Regions from separate parts of the Halomonas sp. NYA30 genome, predicted to be linked through region 2. Evidence: predicted binding sites of a transcription regulator. Region 2 holds the regulator's gene; each other region holds the start of a gene.
The links. Region 2 encodes LexA, which represses DNA repair genes until DNA is damaged. Its sites were predicted from a motif close to TACTGTNTANNTANACAGTA; they were not measured.

Region 1: the regulator LexA is predicted to act here: its motif matches at 3,016-3,035, upstream of recN (DNA repair protein RecN).
Region 3: the regulator LexA is predicted to act here: its motif matches at 2,097-2,116, upstream of ACWI0H_RS13270 (PA0069 family radical SAM protein).

What each region holds. Positions count from the first base shown of each region.
Region 1 covers NZ_OZ334477.1:339,208-347,443, forward strand. Annotated here, with positions in the region: gene ACWI0H_RS01675 (RnfH family protein) at 1-156, shown strand, start outside; gene ACWI0H_RS01680 (outer membrane protein assembly factor BamE) at 168-626, opposite strand; gene fur (ferric iron uptake transcriptional regulator) at 699-1,151, shown strand; gene recN (DNA repair protein RecN) at 1,295-2,968, opposite strand; gene grpE (nucleotide exchange factor GrpE) at 3,179-3,820, shown strand; gene dnaK (molecular chaperone DnaK) at 3,979-5,913, shown strand; gene dnaJ (molecular chaperone DnaJ) at 6,038-7,183, shown strand; gene ACWI0H_RS01710 (DMT family transporter) at 7,273-8,172, shown strand; gene ACWI0H_RS01715 (ABC transporter ATP-binding protein) at 8,150-8,236, opposite strand, start outside.
Region 2 covers NZ_OZ334477.1:2,617,405-2,625,640, reverse strand. Annotated here, with positions in the region: gene purU (formyltetrahydrofolate deformylase) at 1-473, shown strand, start outside; gene ACWI0H_RS12150 (energy-coupling factor ABC transporter permease) at 498-1,169, shown strand; gene lexA (transcriptional repressor LexA) at 1,179-1,859, opposite strand; gene ACWI0H_RS12140 (TetR/AcrR family transcriptional regulator) at 2,129-2,806, shown strand; gene ACWI0H_RS12135 (L,D-transpeptidase) at 2,784-3,320, shown strand; gene nagZ (beta-N-acetylhexosaminidase) at 3,385-4,416, shown strand; gene ACWI0H_RS12125 (hypoxanthine-guanine phosphoribosyltransferase) at 4,465-5,043, shown strand; gene ppsR (posphoenolpyruvate synthetase regulatory kinase/phosphorylase PpsR) at 5,064-5,897, opposite strand; gene ppsA (phosphoenolpyruvate synthase) at 6,171-8,236, shown strand, end outside.
Region 3 covers NZ_OZ334477.1:2,846,078-2,854,313, reverse strand. Annotated here, with positions in the region: gene ACWI0H_RS13280 (heavy metal translocating P-type ATPase) at 1-654, shown strand, start outside; gene ACWI0H_RS13275 (winged helix-turn-helix domain-containing protein) at 636-941, opposite strand; gene ACWI0H_RS13270 (PA0069 family radical SAM protein) at 983-2,068, opposite strand; gene ACWI0H_RS13265 (DinB family protein) at 2,248-2,784, shown strand; gene pgi (glucose-6-phosphate isomerase) at 2,920-4,587, opposite strand; gene ACWI0H_RS13255 (PTS fructose-like transporter subunit IIB) at 4,794-6,536, opposite strand; gene pfkB (1-phosphofructokinase) at 6,533-7,504, opposite strand; gene ptsP (phosphoenolpyruvate--protein phosphotransferase) at 7,504-8,236, opposite strand, start outside.

The DNA.
Region 1 (8,236 bases), 2.3 Mb from region 2:
GCACCGCTAGGGATCTTCGGCAAAGCACTACGCGACCCCGACACCCAGTTGTTGCGTGAAGGAGATCGAGTAGAAGTTTACCGGCCACTGGCTATCGATCCAAAAGTCGCTCGCTTGGAGCGTGCAAAGCGCCAAGCGAGCGACTCTGGGCGATAGATAAGCTTGCTTTAAGGCTGTGAAACAGGCTGCGCACTCGGCGGTATTGGCGCCCGCGTGCTCTCTGTGGGTAGCGCATCCATTGGGTCAACACCTTCCGTTGCTGGCCCCATGCTGCTCTCACCGTCGAGCGGCAGCGCTTCCGATAAATCACCCTCTTGCTCAATGTTCACCAAGCGGCCCTGTGGGCCGAAGGTGAGCGTAACACGGCGTTGTTCTACATCACCGTACGCCTTGTCTAAACGAAATACATAGTCCCACTGGCTGGCATCGAAGGGCGCTTCTAACAGCGGCCTGCCCATCACGTACGTGACCTGTTCTTGCGTCATGCCGGGCTGAAGTTGGCTCACCATTTCTTGCGTGACCAGGTTGCCTTGGGGAATATCGCGCTTGTACACGCCAACGTAGCTGCAGCCACTAACAACGGTCAGGGCAACGGAGAGCGTGATGATTCGAGTCAATTTTTGCATTTGGACCTATTCTTCACTATCGTGGTTTCGGTTGATCATACCCGACCTAACCTGTTACTGCGAAGAGCGACCATGGCCGATCAGAACCATGAATTGCGCAAAGCCGGTCTGAAAGTGACCCTGCCGCGCGTCAAGATACTTCAGATTCTCGAAAATGTTTCGGGTCAGCACCACCTTAGCGCGGAAGAAGTGTATAAAACACTGATTGATGCGGGCGAAGATGTTGGCCTGGCGACTGTATACCGTGTATTGACTCAGTTTGAGTCAGCGGGTTTGGTTATTCGTCATAATTTTGACGGCGGCCATGCAGTTTTTGAGATGACCCAAGAGGATCACCATGACCACATGGTGTGCCTTGAAAGCGGTGAGATCATTGAGTTTGTTGATGAAATCATTGAGCGTCGTCAGCAGGAAATCGCTGAAGAGCATGGCTACGAGTTAGTGGATCATGCGCTAGTGCTTTATGTTCGTCCGCGTGGCTCCGATGTGACCCGCCAAGACAGCGGGCCAACGAACAAGAAATAATGTTCGTGGATAGACACTGCTCGCGGCTCGAAAATATGAGCGCCCCTGCATTACCTGTTTAAATTCGCCATCAATGGAATTTGTCAGGTAATGAGGGGCGTTTTATTTTGCCGCGTATAACGTCCCGTTCGATGCTTTTCTAATCAGTGCGGTGGGCGCTGACTTGCGTGCAGCATTTCACGGGCATGAGCGAGAGTTTGGTCAGAGAGCGTCACGCCGCCCAGCATCCGCGCCAGTTCGCTGATGCGCCCCTGTTCATCAAGTAGTGCCATCTGGGTCAGCGTGGTGTCGCGTTTCGCCTGTTTCTCGATATGCAGGTGCTGATGCGCCTGGGCCGCCACTTGCGGTAGGTGAGTTACCGTCATTACCTGACCATTTTCACCTAGCTTGCGGAGTAATTGACCAACGATTTCTGCGGTCGCGCCCGAAATGCCCACATCTACTTCGTCAAACACTAGGCTTGGCACCGTTGAGTGTGTCGCCGCGACCACTTGAATGGCCAGGCTAATACGCGACAGTTCGCCGCCGGAGGCGACTTTGGTCAATGGCCGCGCAGGCTGGCCGGGGTTGGCACTGATCAAAAATTGCACACGATCAAGGCCTTCAGGGGATGGCGCCTCTTTCGCGGTGACCTCTACTTCAAAGCGGGCTTTGCCCATGGCCAAAAAGCCCAGCTGTTGCTGCACTTCCTTGCCTAAACGAAGCGCGGCTTTTTGGCGGCTCTCGCTGATTTTTTTCGCTTCCTGGCGGTAACTTTCGCGTAGCTCAACGACTCGCGCACTCAGTGCCTCCAGGTCATTGCCACCCTCTTCTAACTGCGCGACTTCTCGCTGTAGATCAGTATGCAGGGCGCATAGTTCTTCTGGGGCAACGTGATGCTTACGGGCAATCCGGTGGACATCGGTCATGCGCTCTTCAACCCAGGCGAGCCGCTCGGGGTCTAATTCAGTGATGCTAGCGAGTCGGTTGAGTTCGCTAGAGGCCTCTTCAACCTGAATTCGCGCATCACTCAGCATGGCAAGCGTGTTCGCCAGGGTGCCTTTGTCACTACCTGGCAGCGCGCTTAAGTGAGCGAAGGCTTGGTTGAGTAAAGAGAGTGCACCGCCTTCATCACTGGCACAGCAGTCGGCAGCAAACTGGGTCTCGCGCAGAGTTTCTTCTGCGTGGGCGAGCGTATGTTGCTCTTCCTCCAGCGTCGCCAGCTCGCCCTCCGCCAGGCCGAGCTGATCCAGCTCTTCTACCTGATAACGCAGCAACTGCCGTTTGGCTTCTACCTCACTGCCTTCTTCGCTTAGCTTTTTCAGCTGACGGCGCGCATTGCGCCACTCGCGAAACGTTTCGGCTAATTGAGTGGTGCCATCGTTTAGGCCCGCGTAATCGTCCAGCAGAGAAAGGTGGGTCTCCTCGCGCATCAGGGCGTGGTGGGCGTGCTGACCATGAATCTGGATTAACTGCTCGCCCAGTGATTTCAGGTCTGAAATAGTTGCGGGGTGGCCGTTAATCCACGCTTTGGAGCGGCCGTTGGCGGTCACCACGCGGCGCAGCAAGCACTCCTCAGCAGGGAGTTCCCGCGCCGTTAGCCACTCGACGGCGGCGGGCAGGTGCTGAATGTCGAAACGCGCGGAGAGATCCGTACGCTCGCGGCCATGTCGCACGCTTCCGGCGTCGGCGCGCTCGCCCAGGCAGAGCCCAAGGGCACCTAACAGGATCGATTTGCCCGCGCCAGTTTCCCCGGTAATCGCGGTCATGCCGCCGGTTAGGTCGAGCTCTAGATGGTCAACAATAGCGAAATCTTGAATGGCTAGCTGAGTAAGCATGGCGCCTCCTGAGGCGGTACAGCACAGAAGCTGGATACTTATCCAATAGTTGTTGATTTATACAGTAGTTAATAACTCACTTCAATGCACCTCTTGAGATGGAATTTATGGCCCCCATATAGCGTGCATGATCAGTTAAGGCTAGTAACTAACAGCTTACTTCTTTGCGCGCCGCCCGCGTGGCAGCGCCCTACTTAATAGGAGCACAACATGGCGAAAGAACCGCAAACACCGATGGATGACGAGCTAGCCCGCCACGAGCAAGAAGCAGATGGCGCCGAGCAAGCGGAAGAGCAGGCCGCCGAAGAGCGCTTGATGGAAGGCGAGCTGGAAGGATTGATCAATGACGAAGAGTCGTTAGAAGGCAGTGTCGATAATCCTGAAGCAGAAATGCTGGCCGCTCAGGTAGGTGAATTAGAGCAGAGCTTAGCCGAAGCCAAGGATCAAGCCCTGCGCGCCGCTGCGGAAGCGCAAAACGTGCGTCGCCGCGCCGAGCAAGAAGCCGAAAAAGCCCGCAAGTTTGCCCTGGAGAAGTTCGTTAAAGAGCTGCTGCCGGTCGTTGATAGCTTGGAAAAAGCGCTTGAGACCATGGAAGAGGGTGCATCGGAAGTGCATCGTGAAGGCGTTTCCATGACCTTGAAAATGCAGGTGGATGTACTCAACAAGTTCGGTGTGGAAAGCATTGAGCCCCACGGTGAGCCCTTCGACCCGCAGGTGCACGAAGCCATGACCATGGTGCCTAACCCGGATCTCGATCCCAACACCGTGATGGACGTTATGCAGAAAGGCTATTTGCTTAATGGACGCTTAGTGCGCCCGGCCATGGTGGTTGTCAGTAAAAAAGTCGATTAAGCCACTGGCGGCACAGAAGTGAAAAAAGTGTGTGATAAAAAAGCCCTTGAAATGTCAGCGGCGGCCCCCAAATAAAGGGCAACCCCGCGGGGAAACCCGCAGACAAGCTTTAAAAGCTAAATTTTCAGTTTTGTAACAACCGAATTCGAGGTATTGCTATGGGACGTATAATTGGTATCGACCTGGGCACCACTAACTCTTGTGTGGCCGTGCTTGATGGTGACAGCGCTAAAGTAATTGAAAATGCCGAGGGTGGTCGTACGACGCCTTCAATCATCGCTTATACCGATGATGGTGAAACGCTGGTCGGTCAGGCGGCAAAACGCCAAGCGGTGACTAACCCAGAAAACACTCTGTACGCCATTAAGCGCCTTATTGGCCGTCGCTTTAAAGACGACGTTGTCCAGAAAGACATCAAAATGGTGCCGTACAAAATCACCGAAGCGGACAACGGTGATGCTTGGGTTGAAGTGAAAGGCAAAAAGATGGCACCGCCGCAGGTAAGCGCGGAAGTGCTGAAGAAAATGAAGAAGACCGCCGAAGACTACCTGGGCGAAACGGTCACCGAAGCCGTTATTACCGTACCGGCCTACTTCAACGACAGCCAGCGTCAGGCGACGAAAGATGCCGGCCGCATCGCGGGTCTAGACGTTAAGCGCATCATCAATGAGCCGACCGCTGCCGCACTGGCCTACGGTATGGACAAATCGCGCGGCGACAAAACCATCGCGGTCTACGACCTGGGTGGCGGTACCTTCGATATCTCTATCATCGAAATTGCTGACGTTGACGGCGAAACCCAGTTTGAAGTGTTGGCCACTAACGGCGACACCTTCTTGGGCGGCGAAGACTTTGACTTGGCGCTGATCAACTACCTGGTAGACCAGTTCAAGTCTGACAGCGGTATTGACCTGTCTGGCGACAATCTGGCCATGCAGCGTCTGAAAGAAGCCGCTGAGAAAGCCAAAATTGAACTTTCAAGCGCCCAGCAGACCGACGTGAACCTGCCTTACATCACCGCCGACAACACTGGCCCGAAACACCTTAACGTTAAGGTGACACGCGCCAAGCTGGAGTCGCTGGTAGAAGACCTGGTACAGCGCTCGCTCGATCCGTGCAAAATGGCACTGAAAGATGCTGGCTTGTCCGCGTCTGAAATCGACGAAGTGATCCTGGTCGGTGGCCAGACACGTATGCCGATGGTGCAGAAGAAAGCCGCTGACTTCTTCGGTAAAGAAGCACGTAAAGACGTTAACCCGGATGAAGCGGTTGCCGTGGGTGCCGCGATTCAGGGCGGCGTACTGGGTGGCGACGTTAAAGACGTTCTGCTTCTCGACGTTACCCCGCTTACCTTGGGTATCGAAACCCTGGGTGGCGTGATGACGCCGCTGATTGAAAAGAACACCACCATTCCGACGAAGAAGACACAAACCTTCTCAACGGCGGATGACAACCAAACGGCAGTGACCATTCACGCCGTGCAGGGTGAGCGCAAGCAAGTGTCGCAGAATAAGTCGCTGGGTCGTTTTGATCTTGCTGACATTCCGCCCGCACCGCGCGGCGTGCCGCAGATCGAAGTCGCTTTTGACTTGGATGCCAACGGTATTCTGAACGTGTCGGCGAAAGACAAGGCCACCGGTAAAGAGCAGTCCATCGTCATCAAGGCCTCTAGCGGTCTTTCCGAGGAAGAAGTCGAGCAAATGGTGCGCGATGCCGAAGCTCACGCCGAAGAAGATAAAAAGTTCGAAGAGCTGGTTCAGCTGCGTAACCAAGCTGACGGCATGATTCACGCCACGCGCAAAACGGTGGAAGAAGCTGGCGACAAAGCGACTGACGACGAGAAGCAGGCGATTGAAACGGCCATCAGCGAGTTGGAAGAGGCGGTTAAAGGTGACGACGTCGATAACATTCAGAAGAAACTGGATGCATTGACCGAAGCCTCTGGCCAGCTAGCCCAGAAGATGTACGCCGAGCAGGCAGAAGCGGCTCAGCAAGAGGGCGGTGAAGGTACCGAAAGCACAGGTTCCAAGCCGGAAGATGACGTGGTTGACGCCGAGTACGAAGAAGTCAACGACGATCAGAAAAAGCAGTAATAACCTCTTTCTGCCAAGGAAAGCGGTGACGCGGGAGCTTACTCCCGCGTTGCTGTTTCCGCAGCCAAAGCGCACGAGATAAGTTTCTGTTAAGTGCGTAGCTAACCAGGAGGCGTAGGGCCCTATGTCCAAACGCGATTATTACGAAGTCCTGGGTGTCGAAAAAGGGGCCGATCAGAAAGAGATCAAGAAGGCCTATCGCCGTCTGGCGCAAAAATTCCACCCTGATCGAAACCCGGACGATAACACCTCAGCGGAAAAATTCCGTGAAGTGTCCGAAGCGTATGAAGTGCTTAGCGATGGCGAGAAACGCGCAGCTTATGACCAGTTCGGCCATGCGGGCGTTGATGGCCAAGGCGGCGGCGGTGGTTTCGGCGGCGCAGGCGCTGGTGATTTCAGCGACATTTTCGGCGATGTGTTTGGCGATATTTTTGGCGGAGGTGGTGGTCGCCGTCGTGGCCCCAACGCCCCGGCGCGCGGTTCCGACCTGCGCTATAACCTAGAGCTGGATCTGGAAAACGCCGTTTCAGGCACCACAGTCGATATCCGCGTACCGCGGCATATCGAGTGTGACCGTTGCGATGGCGGTGGTGCGGAGCCGGGCTCATCTAAAGAGACCTGCCCTACCTGCCACGGTCACGGTCAAGTGCGTATGCAGCAGGGCTTCTTCGCCGTGCAGCAAACGTGCCCCACCTGTCATGGCTCTGGTCAGCACATTAAAGTGCCGTGCCATAAGTGTAATGGCGAAGGGCGCGTACGTGAGACGCGCACGCTGTCCGTTAAGATTCCGCCTGGTGTAGATACTGGTGATCGTATTCGTTTGAATGGCGAAGGCGAAAGCGGCGTGAACGGTGGCCCGCCTGGGGATCTGTACGTGCAGGTGGCTATCAAGCCGCACCACATCTTCCAGCGTGACGGTAAACATCTGCAGTGTGACGTGCCCATCAACTTCGTCGACGCAGCGCTAGGTGGCGAGCTTGAAGTGCCGACGCTAGATGGCCGCGTAAAGCTGAAGATTCCGCCGGAAACGCAAACCGGCAAGCTGTTCCGCCTACGTGGTAAAGGCGTGAAGCCAGTGCGTGGTGGTATGCCCGGCGACTTGCTATGCAAGGTAGTGGTCGAGACACCCGTCAAGCTCAACGACGAGCAGCGCGACCTACTGCGCAAGCTCCAAGAGAGCTTCGACGGCAGCAACAGCCATAGCCACTCACCGAAGAAGACCGGTTTCTTCGACAGTGTGAAGAGCTTCTTTGAAGATATGAAGCCGTAAAGCTGAGATGATGGTAGTAAGTTAGATGTTTGATTCAAAGACCCTCGGTTCGCCCGGGGGTTTTTGCTGTTTAGGAAATGCTGCGCACAATGGATCACCTTGAAGAAAAGCCCACCATGGGCATTTTGCTGCGGGTACTGTCTGGCCTGCTTTTTACCGGCATGCTGGTGTGTATTAAGGCAGTCAGTGACGAAGTGCCGGTGGGGCAGTCGGTGTTTTTCCGTTCGCTGTTTGCGCTGCTGCCTATCGTCGTGTTTCTTCTGGTGCGTCGGGAGTTTCCTCGCGGGCTGGCGACGCGGCGCCCGTTGGGGCATGCGCTGCGTTCTGGGTTGGGGGCGGCGGCCATGTTTGCCTCTTTTGCGGCGGTAGCGATGTTGCCAGTGGCCGAGGCGACGCTGCTTGCACAGCTAACGCCAGTCTTTATGGCGATTGGTGGTGTGCTGCTGCTGGGGGAGCGTTGCTCGCTTAACCGTGCGGGTGGCGTGGTGCTGGCGCTTGCCGGGGTGGCCGTACTGATTTTGCCTGGGCTCAATGCCAGTTCCAGTAACGGCCAAGCGGCCGGGTACGCGCTAGGGGCATTGGGTGCGCTGCTTACGGCAGGTGCTTTATTAACCGTCAGGCGTATTTCGCGCACCGAAACAGCGGCTTCAATCGCCTTCTACTTTATTTTAGTGGCCGCGCTAGCCGGACTGGCAACGATGCCATTGGGCTGGGCGGCGCTTAACCGGCTGGAGTTTTCGCTGCTGGTGTTATCGGGCCTATTTGGCGGCGCAGCGCACATTGCGATGACGTTAGCGCTGCGCTATGCCGAGGCGTCGCGCTTGGCACCTTTTGAATATATTGCCCTGGTGTGGCCCGTGCTCGCCGATTGGGTGCTGTTTGGAATATCGGTCTCCAGCGGCTTCCTGCTAGCGCTACCGCTCATGTTATCCGGGGTGGCGCTAGCGGCAATGGAAGGGCGGCGGCTTAAATGGCTGCTTCGACGATAAGCTGTGGTTGGCCTTTCGAGCAGGGCTCAATACGCGCAGATACCCGATAAACCTGACGTAGCAG
Region 2 (8,236 bases):
GTTCATTGACCGAATGGTACGGCATTCCTTATCACTATGTGCCAGTCGACCCCGATAACAAGCAAGTGTCATTTGCCAAGGTGCAAGCAGAAATCGATAGTGCACGTGCTGATTGCGTCGTGCTGGCGCGTTATATGCAAATTCTGCCGCCTGACCTGTGCGCACGCTATGCAGGGCGGGTGATTAATATTCATCACAGTTTTTTACCCTCTTTCGCTGGGGCTAAGCCCTACCACCAGGCATATCAGCGCGGAGTGAAGCTGATTGGCGCCACCTGCCACTATGTTACCGAGGAACTCGACGCGGGCCCGATTATCGAACAGGATATTCATCGCGTTAGCCACTGCCATACCCCAACCGATCTAGTCCGCTTTGGGCGTGATGTTGAAAAAGCCGTTCTCGCACGCGGTTTACGCTGGCATCTTGAGGATCGGGTTTTAGTGCATGGCAACAAGACCGTGGTGTTTAGCTAACGCTCGATAATGTGAGAAGCCGCTATGTCGTTCGCACAAAGTGTACTGGCGCCCTGGGCGCTGATATTCACCTCGCTACTCTCGTTAGGCGTAGTGGTGTGGGCTCTTTGGCGGCGGCCCTGGCAAGTGCTACTGGAAGACACTGCTCTTCAGCACCGTTGGTTAGGCGCAACGCTGGCAGTGGCGCTGATGTGGCAGCTACGCGCTCAGGCGGTCGACTGGCTAACGCTGCATCTCGTCTTTACGGTATTGATGACACTCGTGTTTAAAGCGCCATTAGCGCTGATCAGCAATATACTCATTAATGTGGCAATGGTAATTATCGGCCGCAATGAGTGGACGCTACTGGGGGCGAATGTACTGGTAACGGGCATTGTTCCGGCTGCCATTATTGGCACAGTGTGGCGGCTGGTAGATCGCCGCCTGCCGGATAACCTGATGGTGTTTCTATTTGCCTGCGGATTTTTTGGGGCGGCGTTGGCAACATTAGGGGCAGGGCTGGCTGCCGTGCTGCTGATCATCGTGGCAGGTACAGACCCTAACGCTATCTATCTTGCCCAGGAGTATGCTCGCTTCTTACCTCTACTAATGCCTTCAGAGGCGTTTATTACCGGGATGCTGCTGAGTATTCTGCTGGTCTATCATCCTAATTGGGTGGCCACCTTTAATGACCACCGCTATATCGACATGCAGTAGCGACGGTGGTTAGCCCAGTGCCTGGCCATTACCGCCACGAATAACGCCAACGCCGACACCTTCGATATCGAGTGACTGTGAACGCAGGTCGATTTCAATGGGCGCAAAGTCTGCATTTTCCGCAAATAGCGTTACTTGGTGGCCCTGGCGTTTGAAGCGCTTAACGGTTACTTCATCATCCAGGCGCGCAACGACAATCTGGCCATCGCGCACCCGCTCGGTACGGTGAACTGCCAATAAATCACCTTCTAAAATACCAATATCCTTCATCGAAAGGCCCCGCACACGCAGCAGATAATCGGCTTTAGGAGTGAAGTACTCGGCTGGCAGAGGGCAGTAACGGTCAATATGCTCAGCCGCTAGGATAGGGCTCCCGGCGGCTACTTCGCCAATCACAGGCAGCCCAGCAGGCGAGGCTTCAATATTGGCAGCTGGCAACGCACTTGCGGTGCTGTCTACTAACTCCTGGGGCTCTTGATTGGGTAGGCGAATACCGCGTGAAGTATTGCGAATAATGCGAATAGCGCCTTTACGCTCGAGCGCGCGCAGGTGCTCTTCCGCGGCGTTAGGTGAGCGGAACCCCAGTGCTTTCGCAATTTCAGCACGGGTCGGAGGGTAGCCAAATTCGCCCATGGTCTTAACAATAAAATCAAATACGTGCTGTTGGCGAGCGGTTAGCGGACGCGACATACCAGACTCCAAAAATAGTGAATAGACAGTAACAAATTAAAAGTCGACTTAATCGATAAGTGGTTAAGTATACAGTATGTTCCTCTGTCCAGTACATGTCTTGTCAACCCCCTCTCTAGAAAGGCCCCCGAATTTTTCCTAATCGTTTTAAACTAAGCTTCTACTCATATAGACAGCCATATTTCATCAGAAAATCAAGCGTTGAGCCCACCAGCGATATGGCATAGTATTTTGCTATGTTTTAAACACTCGTTTCCCCGGAGAGCGGCATGGCTCAATCTGATACGGTAACTCGAATACTCGACACCGCTGAAGTGCTGTTTGCTGAGCGAGGTTTTGCTGAAACATCGCTGCGCAACATCACTAGCAAAGCGCGCGTCAATTTAGCGGCGGTGAATTACCATTTTGGTTCCAAAAAAGCCTTAATTCAGGCCGTGTTTTCACGCTATCTGGACCCGTTCACCCAGCGTTTTCATACTGCGCTTGATGAACTTGAAGCCCAGCATGCAGGGCGCGTTATTCCGTTGGAAACGCTACTCGAAACCATGGCGACCACCGTGCTGGCAGTGCCTGCTGAGCGCAACAGTTTAAAGGTGTTTATGCGCTTGCTGGGCCTTGCCTATAGCCAAGCGCAGGGGCATCTTAGGCGTCATATTCAGCAAGAGTATGGTGATGTGTTTACCCGTTTCACCGAGTTAGTGCGTCAAGCCACGCCCGACTTGCCTGACGCGGAACGCTTTTGGCGGCTACACTTTATGCTTGGTACGGTGATTTTTACGCTTTCAGGCCTTGATGCACTGCGCGATATCGCTGAAAAGGATTATCAAGAGCAGGTCACCGTGCGGGATTTGGTTAGGCGGTTGCGCCCAGTAGTGGTGGCTGCCATGAATGCACCGTTGCCCCCAGCACTTGAAGAAGGAAAATATGCGAACGCCCAAGCTCGCTGAGCTTCCCCCTGTAGAGGACATCTGGTTGGAAATCGATACCACACAGCAGCAGCTACGCTGTTGGCGAGGGCCGAAGGTGCTGCATGAGTGTGAGATATCGTCTGGCCTCGCGGGCGTTGGTGAGCACAACGGCAGTGGCAAAACACCCCATGGTTGGCACTATATAAGAGCCGCGATCGGCAACGGGATGCCTGATAATGCGGTATTTCGGGGTCGTCGCTGGACGGGGGAGGCATTTTCTCCTGCGCTAGCTGAAGCATATCCGAAGCGGGATTGGATTTTGACCCGCATCCTGTGGCTATGCGGACTAGAAAAAGGCGTGAACCGTGGTGGTCAGGTCGATTCACAGCGTCGCTATATTTATCTTCATGGTACGCCCCCTGATCAGCCCATGGGCGTTGCTGCATCCCACGGCTGTATTCGTTTACGCAATAGTGATTTGCTCTATATCTTTTCGTTAGCGTTACCAGGTACCCCCGTTTGGTTGCACGGCGGTCGTCAGTCGTTTGACTAATCTGTTTTGACACCGCTAGACGATCGTCTAGAATCACCGCCTCTTTTTTAATGGACCTATCACGATGACTCAACCGTTAGGCCCGGTCATGCTCGACCTTGAAGGCCCGAAATTAACGGCCGCAGAAAAGCGCTTGCTGCTAGAACCGGTGGTAGGGGGCGTTATTCTGTTTGCCCGCAATGTCCAGAACGGCTACCAAGTACGCCAGCTCTGCAGCGATATTCGACGTGTGCGTGCGGACTTATTGCTTGCCGTTGATCAAGAGGGTGGCCGCGTTCAGCGTATTAAAGAAGGGATGACGCGTCTTCCTGCCATGGCTCGCATTGGTGAGTGTTATAGCGCCAACCCCGATGATGGTCTTGCGCTCGCAAAAGATGCTGGCTGGCTATTGGGCATGGAAATGGCCGCCTGCGGTTTGGATCTTAGCTTTGCTCCGGTACTGGATGTCGAAAGCGGCATCTCAAGTGTTATTGGAGACCGAAGTTTTAGCCGCGATCCCCAGCATGTGGCGCAGCTCGGCAGCGCCTTTATTCAAGGGCTCCATGAGGCTGGTATGGCCGCTGTCGGGAAGCACTTCCCCGGTCACGGCGGAGTTGCGGCAGACTCTCACGTTGCGCTGCCGGTGGATGACCGCCCGCTAGAAGTGATTAAACAACGTGACCTGGTGCCCTTTGCCCATTTGGCCGCGCCGTTAGACGGTGTAATGCCTGCGCATGTGATTTACAGTGCTTTCGATACGCGTCCTGCCGGGTTTTCCCCTCATTGGTTGGGTATGCTGCGTGAATCGTTGGGCTTCAAAGGCTGCATCTTTTCTGATGATTTAAGTATGGCGGGCGCCCACGAGGCGGGTGGGCCCAAACAGCGAGCCCAGGCAGCACTAGCGGCTGGTTGCGATATGTTGCTGGTATGCAATGATCGCGCCGCTGCACTTGAGGTGATTGAAGCCTGCCGGGGTATTGAAACCAAACGTCCCGCCAAACTGCGCTACAGCCGTGCACGGCCTGATATCGATGCCCTAAGTGCGTTGGGCAGATGGCGTCGTACCCACGCTAAGTTGGAAGCATTGGCTGATAAACCGAAACCCAATGCTGTGTAAATTCACACGACTGATGTAATTGAAGCTTTTAACCCGCCTGGAGTTTAGATGTCAAAGTTGGATAAAAAAGCCTTAGAGTCATTGGACTCAATGCGTGAATTGATGGATAACGCCGACTGCCTTATTTCTCAGCAAGAGGTAGAGCGGGCACTTGATCGTATGGCGGAAGCGATCACGCGAGATTTAGGCGACAAGCTGCCGGTCTTTTACTGCGTTATGAATGGCGGCTTAATCACCACAGGGCATTTGCTAACCCGGCTGGGCTTTCCGCTTGAAGTGGATTACTTGCATGCCACTCGATACCGCAATGAGCTGCGCGGCGGTGAGCTGTTTTGGCGTGTCTCTCCTGAGGTGCCGATGGCGGGGCGCCATGTGGTGATCGTTGACGACATCTTGGACGAAGGCGCCACGCTAGCCGCCATTTTGGCTTACTGCGAAGAAGCCCAGGCAGCCAGTGTCACGACAGCAGTACTGGTGGATAAACAGCATAACCGCAAAGCGGTGCCCGGTTTAAAGGCCGACTACTGCAGCTTGGAAGTCGCCGACCGTTATGTGTTTGGTTTTGGGATGGATTACAAAGGCTACTGGCGAAACGCGCCGGGAATTTTTGCCCCTAAAGGAATGTAAGTTAGCAGCAGAATGGATCGTTAGCGGGGCGAAAAGCGCCTCGCTAAGCCCGTTTCTGCAATCATCCGCGTTGAGATCTCTTCTACCGAGAAGCGCGTCGCATCAATAAAGGGAATGTGCATGGTGCGATAAAGCGACTCCGCTTGCCCAACTTCTTGAAGACACTGATCAATGGAGCTGTAACGGCTATTCGGCCGCCGCTCATTGCGTATCGCTGATAAACGCCGCGCATCAATGGTAAGCCCAAACAGCTTTTGACGGTGGGGCGCGAGCGCCTTAGGCAGTTTTAACATGCCATCTTCGTCTAAATCATCCTCCGTCAGCGGATAGTTGGCCGCTCGAATACCAAACTGGAGTGCTAGATAGAGAGAGGTAGGGGTCTTGCCGCAGCGTGAGACGCCGACCAGGATAATATCGGCTTTATCGTATTGATGAGTGCGTGCTCCGTCATCATTATCCAGCGCAAAGTGCACCGAGTGAATCCGGTCCATATAGACGTCATCGCTACCAATTGAGTGCGTGCGCCCAACGCTATAGGAAGAGTGAGTATTAAGTTCCTGTTCCAATGGCTCTAGGAAGGTTGAAAAAATATCGACCTTGAAGCCGGATGCTTGCCGAATGACGTTGCGAATTTGTTGGTCAACGATGGTATCAATGATGATCGGACGATGACCGTCGCGGCTGGCTGTCGCTTCGATAATGGCTGCTAGTGCCTGAGCTTTTTCCAGCGTATCGATATAAGGCTTGGTTTGCATATCGATCTCAACATCGCTGAACTGGGCCAGCAGGCTGCGCCCTAAGCTTTCTGCTGTGATCCCGGTGCCATCAGAGATAAAAAAAGCCGTACGTTTCATAGTGACATCCACTGGTAAGTAACTGCGCTATTGTGTGCTGAGCCGTTTGCTAGAGCAACTCGCTATGCGTGCTGGCTAGGGAGGGGCAAAGTGACTGACTACACAAATGACCTAAAAACCCTTCGTGTTGTAAAAATCCTCCATTCCCTTCGCTATTAGACCAATGGCGAATATAGTAGCGCGGTGCTAGGGTGTCTCAATCAATAATCCATGATCCTACGTCTAAACGGCAATATTAGTGATCGTGTCGATGTCTATGAGCGAGGGGGTTACGTGGAAGAGTACATTCTGTGGTTCGATCAACTGGGCATGTCAGACGTCGAACGCGTGGGTGGTAAAAACGCCTCACTAGGTGAAATGATTTCCAATCTGTCCGGTGCTGGCGTAACGGTGCCTGGCGGGTTTGCCACTACCGCTCATGCCTACCGCGAGTTTCTCTCCCACGAAGGCCTTAACGAGCGCATTAATGCCACGCTTGCGCGCTTGGATGTGGACGATGTTAAAGCGCTCGCCGAGGCGGGCCGCACTATTCGCCAATGGATTATTGATACGCCGTTGCCGCCTAGCTTTGAGACAGCCCTTCGCGACGCTTACGGACAGCTCCAGCAACAGCATCCTCAGTTAAAAGTGGCTGTACGCAGCTCTGCTACCGCTGAAGATTTACCCGATGCTTCCTTCGCGGGTCAGCAGGAAACTTTTCTCAATATTGACGGCTTCGACAATATTAAGCGCGCCGTGCACGAAGTATTTGCCTCGCTGTTTAACGACCGCGCTATCTCCTACCGCGTCCACCGTGGCTACGCCCATGAAAATGTTGCTTTGTCGGCCGGTGTGCAGAAAATGGTGCGCTCTGAGATCGGTGCGTCGGGCGTTATGTTTACCTTGGATACCGAGTCTGGCTTCCGCGATGCGGTTTTCGTTACTGGCTCCTGGGGCTTGGGCGAAACTGTTGTGCAGGGCGCAGTCAATCCCGATGAGTTCTACGTGCATAAACCGACCCTGGCGGCGGGCCGCCCGGCAGTGCTGCGCCGTAACTTGGGTTCCAAGTTGATCAAGATGGTTTATGGCCAGGATGCCAGCGCCGGTAAATCCGTTGAAACCGTCAATGTGCCTCATCAAGACCGTGGTCGCTTCTGTATTAATGATCAACAGGTGATGGAGCTGGCTCGTCAGGCCATGACGATCGAGCAGCACTACCAGCGCCCCATGGATATTGAGTGGGCGCTAGATGGCGATGATGGTGAGCTGTATATCGTTCAGGCGCGTCCTGAAACGGTCGTCTCCCAGCAGGAAGGCGGCAAGCTTGAACGTTTCCAGCTGCGCGAAAAAGGCCGCACATTAATCACCGGCAGAGCAATTGGCCAGCGCATTGGCCGCGGTACCGTTAAAGTGGTGCTCAGCCCTGACGATATGGACAAGATCCATGATGGCGACATTCTGGTCACCGATATGACTGACCCGGATTGGGAGCCAATAATGAAACGCGCTTCCGCCATCGTCACCAATCGTGGCGGGCGCACTTGCCATGCCGCCATTATTGCCCGTGAATTGGGCATTCCCGCGGTAGTGGGGTGTGGCGACGCAACGACTCAGCTCAAAGAGGGCATCGACGTTACGGTTTCGTGTGCAGAAGGCGACACCGGCAATGTCTACGAAGGGCTGCTGGAGTTTGACTGCAAAGTCTCCAGTGTCGACGCTATGCCGGAAATTCCCTTCAAGATCATGATGAATGTGGGCAATCCTGATCGCGCCTTTGGCTTCGCCAGCCTGCCTCATGCGGGGGTAGGCTTGGCGCGTCTGGAATTTATTATTAACCGCATGATCGGCGTTCACCCTAAAGCGCTGTTGGAGTACGACACGCTGCCGGTGGATTTGCAGCAGGTGATCGATTTACGGACGGCCGGTTATGCCGACCCCGTCAGTTTTTACGTCGATAAACTGGTTGAGGGGATTTCGACGCTGGCAGCCGCGTTCCACCCGCAGCGTGTGATCGTGCGGCTGTCAGACTTTAAGTCTAACGAATACGAAAACCTGATTGGCGGTAAGCTCTATGAGCCGGGTGAAGAGAATCCGATGCTCGGTTTTAGGGGTGCGTCGCGCTACATTTCTGAAGCGTTCCGGCCCTGCTTTGAGCTTGAATGCAGTGCCCTGAAGCGGGTGCGTGAAGAGATGGGTTTCGAGAATGTCGAGATCATGGTGCCCTTCGTGCGTACCACCGACGAAGCGCGAGAGGTGGTAGAGCTGCTGGCCGCCAACGGATTGGAACGGGGCGGCCCGACAGGCCTGAAAGTGATTATGATGTGCGAACTGCCAGCTAACGCCCTGCTAGCCGATGAGTT
Region 3 (8,236 bases), 230 kb from region 2:
GCGTTGCCATTTCAACCTGAAGACCCCGCGCTGATGTTTGCTTCTCAAGTGATGTTGGCTGACGAAGCGGGCTGGCTGGCCACGTTCTATCTAGCTGATCAACCGGTGGAGGATGTTGCTCCAAGCGTGAAGCGTTTGCTTGCATCAGGCTATGTGGTGGCGATGATTAGCGGCGACCGGCAGGGGGCCGTTAGCTGGCTGGGTGAGCAGATAGGGCTTGCCCGAGAAGCTTGCTATGCCCAGCGTTCGCCTGAAGCCAAAGCGAGGCTGTTGCAGGCGCTACCATCGCCAACGCTCTACGTGGGTGATGGCTTGAATGATACGTTGAGCTTGGCCGCGGCTGATGTGGGTATTGCCCCGCTAAGTGCCAGCGAAGCCGCCCGTGAAGGGGCTTCTGCACAGCTCATGACGCCGGGAATGGGTGGTGTAGTGCAACTGCTTAGCATTGCTAAACGCACTCGGCGCATCATGGTGCAGAATCTGTTCTTCTCAGCACTTTATAATACGCTGGCACTAGGGCTGGTAGCTGTGATGGCCATTCCGCCCCTGGTCGCGGTACTCGCCATGGCGGCAAGTTCGCTGAGTGTCACGCTCAATGCCGCACGGTTAGCCTGGGCCGAGCCGGAGGCAAACGATCAGAGGGTTCCGGAATAGCCGAGTGCCTGTTTAAGCCTCTCGGCATTCGTTGCCACCCAACGTGGGTCAATCGCCCCCCAGTCACGTATCTGGTAGCGGCCAATGTTGTGGCGCTCGCCTTCATCTTTCGTAAATACGCACTCGATATCTAATTCGGCAAGGGAGGCTATCGTATCCTGGGCGGTACGCCGTGGCATGCCGGTGGCTTCAATGAGTGCAGGCACGCTGGCAGCGCCATGTTCGATCAGATGGGCCACGTATAAACGTCGGTAAAAACTCGATTTCGTTTTGCTAAGCGCGGACATTAGGCTTCCTTAACAGCAAATTGATTAACGCGCTGCTTAGCTTAAAGGAATAAGTCGCCCTGCGCCCGTGGTGGGTGGAAATCCCGCGTGTTCAAGCCCTGCTCGGTGCGATCCTGCATGTTCCACTGGCGGCTGGCGCGGGCAAAGCGCTGGGCAATTAAATCCGCGAATACCCCTTCACCCCGAAAGCGCTTACCAAATTGGGCATCATAGGCTTTGCCGCCCCGGCACTGGCGCATAAGACTCATCACTTTGGCGGCGCGTTCTGGGTAATGAGCTTCCAACCACGCTTCAAACAGCGGCGCCACTTCGTAAGGTAAGCACAGTAGCATCCAGGCCGCCGTTCTCGCCCCTGCACGGCTGGCTGCTTCTAGAAGCTTTTCAATTTCATGATCAGTCAGCCCTGGAATAACCGGCGAAATCAATGTGCCGACTGGGACTCCCGCGGTATTAAGTTCACGAATAGCCCGTAAGCGCGCCTGAGGCGACGCCGCCCGTGGTTCTAGCGTGCGCTTTAAATCGGCGTCCAGGCTGGTCAAGCTAACAAACACACGCACCAGGCGATGCTCTGCCATTTCTGCCAATAGTTCTAGATCGCGTAGCACCAGCGTACTTTTAGTTACCAGCGTTACCGGATGGCGGCACTCCAACAGCAACTCCAGCAAGCGGCGTGTGGTTTTATAAGTAGCCTCTAACGGCTGGTAGCAATCAGTGTTGCCGGAAAGGTTGATCGGGCGGCACACATAGTTGGGGTGGCACAGCTCCTCTGTTAACCGTTCCACCAACCCGCTGCGGGCAATCAACTTGGTTTCGAAATCCAGCCCTGGCGATAAATCCCAGTAAGCGTGGGAGGGGCGTGCGTAGCAGTAAACGCAGCCATGTTCACAACCACGATAAGGGTTCAGTGAGCGGTCAAATGGCAAGTCCGGTGATTTATTCCACGACAGTGCGCTCTTGCTCACTTCCTCGCGCACTTCGGTGGCGATGGTCGTAGAGGCTTTCTCACGCCACCAACCGTCGTCTTCCACCACGCTATGGCTAGGTGCAAAACGGTTGTGAGGGTCGTACGTTGCCCCGCGGCCTTTACGCACGGCTGAAACACTCGATGTTTGATCGGGGATCGTCATTTGCCACCTCTGGCCTGTATAACTAATTATATGGCTATTTATACAGTATATGGCGTTTGGGGAAAGGCGCAAGAAAACGCTTAGCGGCTTAAATAGCAAATTCGGGGATACAAACGCGTCTTTATTTCATACGCTTAAAGAACCCGTTGTTGCCAGCATGGAAAGAGGCGATTTGACCTATGGAACTGCAACCACATTTTGCATTAATGGCATCCTACAACCAGTGGATGAATGCCAAGGTATATGACGCCGCTAGCAAGCTAAGTGCGGCTGAGCTTATAGAGGATAGAGGCGCTTTCTTTAGCTCTATTTTTGGCACCTTGAACCATATCGTTGTCGCCGACACGATTTGGCTTAAGCGGTTTGCGGCTCATCCTTCTTCAGCCGCCACATTGGCAGTAATGGAGCCGCTGCCCACGCCAACGCATCTCGCTCAACGCCTGTTTGATGATATGCAAGGCCTAAGCGCGCATCGCCATTGGCTGGATAGCGTGATTATTAACTGGGTAGCCGCGCTGACCGATGATGACCTGGATACGCTACTGAGTTACCACAACACCAAAGGCGTGGCTTCAACCAGAAGTTACTCGCGCCTTATTAACCACTTTTTTAATCACCAAACCCACCACCGCGGGCAGGTATCTACCTTGCTCTCGCAAGCCGGTATAGATATTGGCGTCACTGATCTGCTGGCGTTGATTCCGGATGAGACGTAAGGAAGTAAGTTCACATATAAGAGCCTACTAGATTCAGTACTGCCAATTATTAAAGCTGAAAGAACCAAGAACGGAAAACGCCTTGACGTACTCAAGCCAAGGCGCAGTTTTATAAAGATTTACCAACCTATCCGTTCAACGTTTCTTTCGTGCTGGCTTCTTCTCGGCACTGGCCAGTGCGCTTTCCTTTTCGCCGCTGCCGCCATTTGGGAAGTGCGCCCGCACCAACTCCAGCAGGCCTTGAGTGGAGGCGTCAAAGTCAGCGGCGTTAGTGTCGATACGTTCGCTGATTTCACCGGCGATACGTTTGCCGAGCTGAACGCCCCATTGGTCAAAGGAGTTGATGTTCCAGATGACGCCTTGGACAAATACCTTGTGCTCATAAAGCGCGATGAGTGCCCCCAGGTTTTTTGGCGTTAGCTCGTCCAGCAATAGCGTGCTGGAGGGGCGGTTGCCGGGGCAGCTGTAGGGGTCATGTTGGCTTAGCTCTTTGCTGTCCCCCTGGCTGCCTTCCATAAAGGCGTTGGCCTGGGCGAGCATATTGGTCAGTAGCGCGAAGTGGTGGTCTTCTACGCCGGGTTCGGGTTTGAGTGAGGCAATAAAATCAATCGGCACGTAGCGGGTGCCCTGGTGCAGTAGCTGGAAGAAAGCGTGCTGGCCGTTGGAGCCAGTTTGGCCCCACACAATCGGGCCGGTTTTGTAGTTCACCGGGTGGCCAAAAATATCCACCGACTTACCGTTAGACTCCATATCAAGCTGCTGCAGGAAAGAGGGCAACTGATTCAGCGCTTGATCGTAGGGCACGATGGCTTGGGTTTCGGCACCAATAAAGTTGATGTACCAAATACCAATTAGCGCCATCAGCACCGGCATGTTCTGAGAGAAGGGCGCGTCGATGAAATGGTTGTCCATCTCGTGCGCGCCTTCCAGCAGCTCGATAAAGCCTTCGAAACCGATTGAAAGCGCAATCGGCAGCCCGATGGACGACCACATGGAGTAGCGACCCCCCACCCAGGCCCAGAATTCGAACACATTCTCTTCGCGAATGCCGAACTCCATGGCCGCTTTGCGGTTGGTGGAGGCGGCAATGAAGTGCGCGCCCACATCGGCGTCTTCGCCGGCGTTTTCCAGAAACCAGCGCCGCGCGGTTTTGGCGTTTAGCAGCGTCTCCTGGGTAGAAAAGGTCTTGGTAGAGACGATAAACAACGTAGTCGCCGGGTCGAGGCGCGAAAGCACCTTCTGGATATGGGTGCCGTCTACGTTGGAAACGAAGTGGAAGTGCAGTTCCGGGTGGCGGTATTTGAGCAGTGCGCGCACCGCCATGTTAGGGCCAAGATCCGAGCCGCCAATACCGATATTGACCACATCTTTAATACGTTTGCCGCTGTAGCCTTTCCACTCGCCATTGCGCACCGCTTCAGAGAACAGCTTGATCTGCTCGCGGGTGCGGGTGATCTCGGGCATGACGTCTTCGCCGTCTACATACACCGGCTCATCGCCTAAGTGACGCAGGGCGGTGTGCAGTACCGGGCGGTTTTCCGTAACGTTGATAATATCCCCGGAGAACATTTGTGCCCGGCGCTGTACCAGTGCGGAGTGGTCGGCTAGCTCAATCAACTTGGTAAGCACTTCATCGGAGACATGGTGCTTGGAGTAGTCAAGAAACAGACCGCCCACCCGAAGGCTCATTTTCTCAAAGCGCTGAGGATCATTGGTGAAGTAGTCACGAATACGGTCATTAGCGGTTTTGTCGCGTAGGCGGTCAAGCGCCTGCCAGGTGACACTACGAGTGAGCTGAAACATAGGGCGATCCGTTTGTTATTAAGTGAATGTAGTAACCAGAACCGAATGGCAAACTAAACGTGGCGTTATGTAAAAATACTACATAAAAAGCGGCGAGGAGTAGAAGGCATTTATGACTAGTATGACTAGACTTGCATTAACTGCGTAAAGCTACGTATTTGTGTGGGCAGGCAATCGTGCCTGCCCACACAGGGTAGGGTCAGCCGTTAGGTAGCCACCGCTACTTGAGCCGCGCCGCGTTTGATAAACGCATAGCCTAACCCGGTAACCAGTGAGCCCGCTATAATAGCGCCCAGGTAGAGCAGCGCCGGGGTAATGGCGTTGGGGATCAGCAGTACGAAGATACCGCCATGGGGCGCCATTAGCTTCGCACCCACCAGCATCGAGAGCGCGCCGGTGAGTGCCCCGCCCGCGATACAGGCAGGAATGACCCGCAGCGGATCTTTCGCCGCAAAGGGGATCGCGCCTTCACTGATAAAGCAGAGGCCCAGCACGAATGAGGCTTTACCCGCTTCGCGCTCCGGTGCCGAGAACTTGTTGCGCGCGACGAAGCTGGCAATCCCCATACCAATGGCAGGTACCATACCCGCCGCCATAATCGCCGCCATGGGGCCGTACGTTTCTGAGGCGAGCAGGCCCACGCCAAAGGTGTACGCGGCTTTGTTGACCGGGCCACCCAGGTCAAAGCACATCATTGCACCCAGCAGAATACCCAGCAGTACCGCATTGGTGGAGCCCATGGATTCCAGGAAGTTGGTGAGGGCGCTAAGCAGTGCCGCGACCGGTTCCCCAATCACGTAGATCATTGTCAGGCCGGTAACCAAGCTGGCGACCAGCGGAATGATCAGAATCGGCTTCAGAGATTCAACGCTGGAGGGCAGTTTGACATAGCGAGTAACCGCCAGCGCCACATAGCCCGCCAGGAAGCCAGCCAAGATACCGCCGATAAAGCCGGAGCCGATATTGGACGCCAGCATGCCGCCAATCATACCCGGTGCGATGCCGGGGCGATCGGCAATAGAGTAAGCGATATAACCTGCCAGTACCGGAATCATCAGCGCAAAGGCGGTGCCACCACCGATTTGCATTAGTGCAGCGGCCAGGGTGCCTTCCTGCTCAAACGCTTCAATGCCAAACACAAAAGAGAGTGCAATCAGCAGGCCCCCCGCCACGACCATCGGCAGCATAAAGGAAACGCCGGTGAGCAGGTGCTTATAAACGCCTTTCTCTTTGACGCTCTTATTGTCGCTAGCGGTCTTGGCCGAACCGCTATTTTCCAGTGCCGCGTTTTCCAGCGCGGCTTCAATGGTGGGGCGCGGCTTTTTCAGCGCGTTGCCGGTAGACGTGCGGTAGATGCGCTTGCCTGCAAACCGAGACGGATCAACGTCGATATCGCAAGCTAGTAGCACCACATCGGCCTGAGCGATCTCTTCTTCCGTTAATTTATCTTGCGCGCCCACCGAGCCTTGAGTTTCCACGCGAATGGCGTGGCCCATGGCTTTACCTGCTTCCGAGAGCGCTTCGGCGGCCATAAAAGTGTGGGCGACGCCGGTAGGACAGGCGGTGACCGCGACAATTTTCTTGCCACCCGCGCTGCTTGCAGCGGTAGAAACGGAAGTTGCAGGCGCGGCAGGCGCGCTGTAAATCGGCGCTTCACGCTTGGCCTGTGCCAGAAAACCGCTAGGGTCGGGGAGCGCGCTGGCAATCGGTGCCTGGAACAGGCGCTTGCCTTCGAAGCGTTCCGGGGCGGGCACGTGATCGGCGGCGACCACAATCAAATCGGCGTTAGCAATCTGATCAGCAGTAGCAGCCTGCAGTGGCGCGATTTCGCCATGCATTTCAACGTGTACCGACCAGCCTTGGCGCTGGGCAGCCTGCTCCAGGCGCTTGGCAGCGAGGAAGGTGGTGGCCATGCCGCTGGGGCAGGCGGTAATCAGAATTATGTTCATAGCGTAGCTCCCTCGGTGATGGAGTCATCAAGACGCCGTATCCGGGTGTGTTGTTGGAGTGAGTCGAAATCCGCAGCGTTGGCGTTGCCGACACCGACATGGCGTACGGCCTCGGCAGAGAGTGCGGTAGCAAAGCGCAGCGTTCGTTCCGGGTCGTGTTGATTCAGTAAGCCGTGAAGCATGCCCGCGACAAAGGTATCGCCAGCGCACACCGTGTTGGTTGCCGTCACCTTGGGGGGCGTGGCGTGCCAGGCACCTTGGGCGTTCACCCACAGCACGCCTTCGGCACCCGCTGACACAAGCGCATGGGTGATGCCGCTTTGATGTAGCCGCTTGGCGGCCGCCAAGCGTGCTGGTGTCGTGTCGAGAGTGTCGCCTGCCCAGTCGGCGAGTTCATTTTCATTGGGCTTGATGCCCGCCGGGTGGGCGTCGATGGCGGCGTTAAGAGCCGGGCCGCTGGTATCCACCCATAGCGGCACACCGCTGGCGTTCAAGTGCCCCAGCAGTTGGCAAAAATCATCCAATGACAGCCCTGGGGGCAGGCTGCCAGCGACAACCACTGCCTGGGGTGGCATCGCGCTGCTCAGTTCGGCGTCTAACGTGTCGATTAGCGTTTGTAAATGTGTGGCGTCAATCGGCATGCCGGGACCGTTGATATCGGTAACGCGGCCACCCTGTTCAGCCAGTTTGGCATTGATACGCGTGCTGCCGGGCACCCGCACGAAGGCATCGGCCAGCCCCAGCTGTTTGAAAGCCAGGGCGAAGGGCGCGTCGTTCTCGCTGCCTAAAAAGCCGCTGACCGTGACGCTATGACCAAGCTCTGCCAATACACGGGCAACATTAACGCCTTTACCAGCGGCTTCGAGCTGCGCGCTGGTAGGGCGGTTGACGCTGCCCAATACTAAGGCGTCAAGGTTAAACGCTAAATCCAGCGCTGGGTTGAGCGTAATGCAAAGCACGCGGGCCATTAGCGCGCCTCCAGTGCATCACGCACTTCGTCACTGGTCGCTTGTGAAAGCGCTAGCTGAGCGATGGCCTGGGCGTCTGCAAAATCAAACTCGCGCAGGCGAGCTTTCACCAAAGGAATCTGCCGCGCGCTGACCGAGAGTTCGTCCACGCCCAGGCCAACTAATACGGGAATAGCCACGGCATCCGAGGCCAGCTCACCGCACACACCGACCCATTTGCCTTGGCTATGCGCTGCGGCCACGGTCATCTGGATTAGACGCAGCACCGCCGGGTGCAGGCCATCGGCCTGGGCAGAAAGCTCCGGATGTCCACGGTCAATCGCCAGGGTGTACTGGGTCAAATCATTTGTGCCCACCGAGAAGAAGTCCACCTCGGCGGCAAGGCTGGGTGCCAGCAGCGCGCTGGAAGGGACTTCAATCATCACCCCGAGCTGCACATCGGTAGCGCGCTGTGAGGCGGGGATCTCTTGCAGCAGGCGATCATAGATCACCTTGACCGCCCGAAACTCGGCAATGTCCTTGATCATCGGTAGCATGATGCGCAAAGGGTGATCTTTGCTGGCCATCAGCAGCGCGCGCAGTTGGGTCTCGAGAACATCGGGCTGGGTCAGTGCCAGGCGAATGCCGCGCAGCCCTAGGAAGGGGTTATCTTCCTGGGGAACCGGCCAGTAAGGCAGCGGTTTGTCACCGCCCACATCCAGGGTACGTGCCACCAGCGGGCGGCCGCCCAAC